2 regions of the Lachnoanaerobaculum sp. genome follow, and region 2 is predicted to be linked to the other one. Evidence: predicted binding sites of a transcription regulator. Region 2 holds the regulator's gene; the other holds the start of a gene.

Region 1 (3,431 bases), on a different contig from region 2:
ATCTCTAAGTCTTGTTTTCATTCTGTCTTTCATAAACTTAAAGCTTGTAATTATAACTATAGCCAAAAGTACGATAATAATTGCGGAACGTACAATAAGGCCTGTTGACTGGGTTCTGGTTATGTAGTCCAGTGTGTAAAAATTCATAATAATATTTCCTTTCTGAATATAAAACTTTAAGGCCTTAACCTCAAAGCAAAGTTACTTGATTTTCGGATATGCCGTGATATATAGCTCACCGTTTACATATTCACCGAGAAAGACATCCTGTATGCTCTCTACGCCCTGTTCCTTTATATAGGCAAGCAGCCACTCTTCGTTATGCCCTATAAGTTCCAAGATATCCTGATTTAACTTACCGTTTGAAATAATAGGGAACTTAGGTGTGGCGGACTGCATATCTATAATGGTCAGTTTACCGTTGGTTTCCATAATGGCTGACTTTACTTCCTTGGTGGAGGTAAGTCCTTCCATTCTTATGTGCAGCATAAGCTGTTCGGCGGAGAGTCCGACTTTGGCACAGTTGGCAACATTCACGACTCCGTTTCTAATAAGTACAACAGGATTTCCTACGACCAAAGATTTTATAAATTTCAGGTTGACCATCAGTTTTACGATGATGACTACAAGCGACCAAACAAGTATAAATATCAGAAAAGTTAAAATAGATATGGAAGTATTATAAATAACACCACCGATAATACCGCCGAGAACATAGTTTTGTATCTGGTTCAAAGGGGTATTTATAGAGAATTCATATTTACCGAGTATATGTATCTGCAATATCATTACAAGGATGCCAAGGAAAAACTTGATTCCGACCAACAAATATATATTCATAAATCACCTCAATAAGTTTATAATTTCTAAATACTGTCTGTCATTTGATAAGTATTTTTGAAAAGTGAAACTTAGTATCTTATAACACTTTGTAAATCATATTACAAGTATAAATTCTGTATATATGAAGCTGATATCAATCAGAATGGATTTGTTTAAGATAGAGCTTTTATATTGTATTTATCTGTATTTTGTGTACAAGGTATAATGGTTTCAAATAAGGTAAAAACAATATTGAAAGATACTTTGTTAAGGTTTTTATGGTCAAAAATTATAAGGAAATTGCTTTTCTATCCTGCCTTGAAAATATTTAATAAATTTTTGTTGTATTGACATAGAAAGTTTTACCACAGTATATTGTAAATTGCTCATTGACCAACCACTACATATTGTGTATACTAGGAAAACGTAAGGCAAGAAATAAAAGCTTGATATTTAAATCAACTGCGAGACTGTCGCAGATAACATATATAAATATACTATTTTTTAGGAAGGATTCAGATATGAGAATCATAAAAAGAAGCGGTGCTGAAGTAGATTTTGATATTTCAAAAATTATAGCGGCTATTTACAAAGCAAATGCTGTAGTGGGCGAAGATGACAAGTTGAAGAAATCACAGGTAGACCGTATTGCCAATACTGTGGAGAACCAGTGCATGAGCATGAACCGTGCTATGAGCGTGGAAGAGATACAGGATATGGTAGAGGACGGCATCATGAGAGAGAATGCTTATGAGGTTGCCAGAAGGTATATTACATATAGATATGTTCAGAGCATTAAGAGAAAGAACAATACAACAGACGATAAGATTTTATCACTTATTGAATGTGACAATGAGGAAGTAAAGCAGGAGAATTCCAACAAAAATCCTACAGTTGCATCAGTGCAAAGAGATTATATGGCAGGAGAGGTTTCAAAGGACCTTACAGAGAGATTATTGCTTGACAGTGAAGTGGTTGAAGCTCATAAGGCCGGAATACTTCACTTCCACGATGCAGATTACTTTGCACAGCATATGCACAACTGTGACCTTGTAAATCTTGAAGATATGCTTCAAAACGGTACTGTTATATCAGGTACATTTATTGAGAAACCGCACAGCTTCTCGACAGCCTGCAATATAGCTACACAGATTATTGCACAGGTGGCATCAAGCCAGTACGGCGGACAGAGTATTTCACTTACTCACCTTGCACCTTTTGTAGATGTGAGCAGAAAGAAAATCCGTGATGAAGTTGAAGCCGAGATGTACGGACTTAATGTATCAAATGAGAGAAAAGAAGAGATTGTAGAGAACAGACTTCGCAAGGAAATCACAAAGGGTGTACAGACTATACAGTATCAGGTGGTTACACTTATGACTACCAACGGTCAGGCTCCTTTCATTACAGTATTTATGTACTTGAATGAGGCTAAGAATGAGCAGGAAAAAGAAGACCTTGCACTTGTTATAGAAGAGATGATAAGACAGAGATATCAGGGTGTAAAAAATGAGAGCGGTGTATGGGTAACACCTGCGTTCCCTAAGCTTATATATGTACTTGAGGAGGACAATGTTCGTCCGGGAAGCAGATATTATCATCTTACAAAACTTGCCGCAAAATGTACCGCAAAGAGACTTGTACCTGACTATGTTTCAGAGAAGAAGATGTTTGAGTACAAGGTTGATAAAAACGGCAACGGAAACTGCTATACACCTATGGGATGCAGAAGCTTTTTGACACCATATGTAGATGAGAACGGCAAGCCGAAATACTACGGAAGATTCAATCAGGGTGTTGTTACAATCAACCTTGTAGATGTGGCACTTTCATCAGGCGGAGATACTACCAAGTTCTGGAATATCTTTGACGAGAGACTTGAGCTTTGCCACAGAGCGCTCAGAGCAAGACATGAGAGATTAAAGGGTACACCTTCAGATGTGGCACCGATACTTTGGCAGTACGGAGCACTTGGAAGATTAAAAAAGGGTGAGACTATAGACAAGCTCTTATACGGCGGATACTCTACAATAAGTCTCGGATATGCCGGACTTTATGAGTGTGTAAAGTATATGACAGGAAAGAGCCATACTGATGATGCGGCAAAGCCTTTTGCACTCAGCGTTATGCAAAGGATGAACGACAAGTGTAACGAGTGGAAGAAGGCTGAGAATATCGACTATTCTCCATACGGTACACCGCTTGAGTCTACAACTTATAAGTTTGCCAAGGCGCTTCAAAAGAGATTCGGTATAATAGAAGGTATCACAGATAAGAACTATATTACAAACAGCTACCATGTTCATGTGGCTGAGGATATAGATGCGTTTACAAAGCTTAAGTTTGAAAGTGAATTCCAGAAGCTTTCACCTGGCGGAGCTATCAGTTATGTTGAGGTACCGAATATGCAGGACAACCTTGAGGCTGTAATGAGTCTGCTTGGATTTATCTATGACAATATCATGTACGCGGAGCTTAATACAAAGTCCGATTACTGTCAGGAATGCGGATATGACGGTGAGATTAAGATCGTTAAAGATGCGGGTAAGCTTGTATGGAAATGCCCGAAATGCGGAAATACCGATCAAAGTAAGCTCAATGTAGCAAGA
Region 2 (3,431 bases):
ATATATTCCATTGCCAATGTATATCCATCAAGCCCAAGCCCGGCTATCTGTCCGTCACACACGGGCTGTGTAAGTGATTTATGCCTGAACTCCTCTCTGTCGGAGATATTTGATATATGTACTTCCACCTTTATACAGCCAAGACTTTCAAGCGCGTCTCTTATTGCCACACTTGTATGTGTAAATGCCGCAGGATTTATTACAATACCTGCCACATCTTCAAAGTATGCTTCCTGAAGCTTGTCAACTATTGCACCCTCATGATTGCTTTGAAAACATTCCACTTCCACTTTAAGCTCTTTAGCCTTTTCTTCAATCATCTTCAGAAGATAACTGTAGTCCTTATTTCCATAGACTTCCTTGTTTCTGATACCGAGGAAGTTCATATTTACACCGTTTATTACCAAAATCTTCATTTCATTCTCTCTTTTAACTTTTCAGTAAGTAAAACCTTTACCTTTTTGACTACGGTATTATCCGCCTTTACATCATTCCATATCTCAAAGCTTGCAACTCCCTGAAGTATAAGCATATCAAGTCCGTTGATGCATTTTTTATTTGCTTTTAGCATATTTTTGATAAATACAGTCTCAAAAGGAGTGTAGATTAAATCAATTCCGCAGTCACATTTTTCATAGAACCCTGCATCATCTATTATGCACTCATCAATTTTCGGATACATACCCACATTTGTAGTCTGAAATACAAAATAATCGTTATGCTCCAAAACATCTAAATTTTGTTTAAGTTCATCCAATGGCACTACCGATATATTTTTAAAAGTATCACATACCTCTTTTTTCAGCTCATCCGCTCTCTTTACATTTCTGTTTATAAGGGTTATAGACTTTGCACCTTCTTCTACCACCAGATATAATGCAGCCTTTGCCGCACCTCCTGCACCGAGAATTATCACATTCTTACCGTGTATGCTCATTCCGTTAATTTTTATGCTGTGCTTTAAGCCGAGGATATCGGTGTTATAGCCCTTATATCCGCTCTTTACCCTTTTTAGAGTATTTATGGCTCCGATTTTTTTTGCTCTCTCGTCTATGTCGGTTACTATATTCATCATATCTTTTTTGAAAGGAATCGTTACATTAAATCCCTTTATTCCAAGCAGATAAGCGCCGTCTATTGCAGCTTTTATATTATCCGTCACATGAAATGCCACATAGCTCATATCAATATTTATCTCTTTTGCCAAAACGTTTTGTAAAAGCGGTGACAGGCTGTGTTCTATCGGATTGCCTACTATACCGTATACACTTGTACTTGCACTAATCATTGTTTCTTCCTTTTTCTAAAGCTCTTTTATAAAAGAACAATACAATTCTTTCAAGGTGTCTTTTCAAAACTATCTGTATCTCTTCTTTCGGGCTTATGGGATCTACCAGTATGGAATAAACTCCTGCACTGTTTGCTCCCCAGATATCAGTAAAGATCTGATCTCCTATAAAAACAGTCTGATTATCCTTTACTTCAAGCAGCTCCATCGCCTTTATATATCCTCTTTTTGAAGGCTTATTTGCCTTATAAATATATGGTGAATTTACCGCTTTTGCAAACGGAAGCACTCTTTTTTCTTTATTATTCGATATAAGACAGGTCTTAAAGCCTATATCTCTTAAGTTTTTGAAAAAAGCGACATTTGAACTGTCGGCTCTTGTCCCATGTGTGGTAAGAGTATTGTCTATATCAAAAAGTACCGCCCGAACCCCTCTGTTATAAAGCCCCCTGTAGTCAATATCATATATATCTTTTTTGTACAATCTTGGAAAAAGTTTATTCATAAATATCATTTCTTTAAAAGCTTTGCAATTTCATCCATAAAAGTACTTACATCCTTAAACTCTCTGTATACGGACGCAAACCTTACATAGGCCACCTCATCAAGATTTTTCAGTTGTTCCATCACAAGTTCACCTATCGTCCTTGTAGGTATTTCACTGACTTCCATCGCATATATTTGATTTTCTATCTCATCAACGGTCTTTTTAATTTCCGCAGTGGATACAGGCCTCTTATGACAACTTTGTATGATTCCGGCTTCTATCTTTGATCTGTCAAAATTCTCTCTGGACTCGTCCTTTTTTATTACCATAAGAGGTATTGTCTCAAGCTTTTCATATGTGGTAAATCTCTTATTACAGCTCTCACACTGCCTTCTTCTCTTTATTGAAGAGTTATCGTCGGCAGGGCGTGAGTCTATAACCTTTGTATCCTGTGCTTGGCAAAATGGGCATTTCATACGCTAATACGCTATCCTTTATATATTAAAATTCTTTAAGTCCGTCACTTTTGTTGTAGTCAAAAACACCGTCATCATATTCATACGGCAAGTATCTGTAATCATCGTCATAGTCAAGCGAATCGTTATCATAATCAAAGTAGTCAAATACACTGTCATGATTATAGTAATTTCTGTCTGAATCAGGTGAATTTAAAACCGCGATAATAATAAATACCGCGGATATTATAGAAAGTATAAATCCGATTATTGAAAGTATCAAACCTATTACAGCCTTTGCATCCGCTTCGTTACCGTTTCTTGTGGACAGTACAAACAGTACCACTCCTGCTATTCCAAGCGGAAATCCTACACACATACAACATAGTACACAGCTTAGTATTCCCACTATCAAACATGCTACCGAATATTGCTTTTCCAATATTTTCCTCCTTAAATAAAATCATTCAGGCAAATAGACCCGTAAGGTCTTATCTTCATCTTATAAGAAGAACCCTCGCCTAAGAATCCGTCCATATATGCAACATACTCATCACTGTACTCTTCAGGTACCATTGCCATTATTACTCCTGCAAAGCCTCCGCCATGTACTCTGGTTGCACCTACATTTTTATCCTTCAAAAATCTCTCTGAAAGTGCAAGTGCCACAGTGATACCCTGTTCGTTCGGTGCAGCATTTGTATACACATTCTGAAGATACTTCCATGACGAATTGCCGCTTTCGGTTATATTTTTCAAGAATGTATCAAAGTCATTATGTGCAAGTGCATTCACCTCAGCTTCCACTCTCTTGTTCTCATCAAAGAAATGTATGCTCCTTAACACCGCTCTGTCATTTGCATACTCTCTTATCTTCGGCAAATTGTTGTAGAATTCCTTTTCATCCACCTCAGACAATGTCTTTTTACCAAAGTACTCCGCAACTTTCTTCATCTCTGACGGTATGGATGAGTAATCTGCAGAAAGGTCGGCATGTCCTCTTCCTGTTTGAACTATAATAAGATCATGCTTTGCAGCTGAAAAGTCAAAATCTATCTCTGTAACCTTGGGCATATCAGGATTTTTAAAGTCGATACTGATAAGTCCGCCGTAGGCACAACACATCTGGTCCAAAAGTCCGCTTGCCTTATCCCAATAGTGATTCTCTGCATACTTTCCTATATATGCATAATCCGTCTTT

What was found. Region 2 encodes NrdR, which represses ribonucleotide reductase genes. Its sites were predicted from a motif close to CACAANATNTTGTG; they were not measured.
Region 1: nrdD (anaerobic ribonucleoside-triphosphate reductase) is a predicted target of NrdR. The motif match lies at 1,221-1,234, and genes of this name have one in related genera.

What each region holds. Positions count from the first base shown of each region.
Region 1 is NZ_DBHIEQ010000011.1:39,311-42,741, forward strand. It holds gene ACO6FI_RS06405 (DUF3290 domain-containing protein) at 1-147, opposite strand, end outside; gene ACO6FI_RS06410 (DUF421 domain-containing protein) at 202-840, opposite strand; gene nrdD (anaerobic ribonucleoside-triphosphate reductase) at 1,344-3,431, shown strand, end outside.
Region 2 is NZ_DBHIEQ010000015.1:43,007-46,437, reverse strand. It holds gene aroQ (type II 3-dehydroquinate dehydratase) at 1-416, opposite strand, end outside; gene aroE (shikimate dehydrogenase) at 413-1,288, opposite strand; gene ACO6FI_RS07845 (YqeG family HAD IIIA-type phosphatase) at 1,281-1,802, opposite strand; gene nrdR (transcriptional regulator NrdR) at 1,799-2,251, opposite strand; gene ACO6FI_RS07835 (DUF4190 domain-containing protein) at 2,277-2,672, opposite strand; gene ACO6FI_RS07830 (galactokinase) at 2,684-3,431, opposite strand, start outside.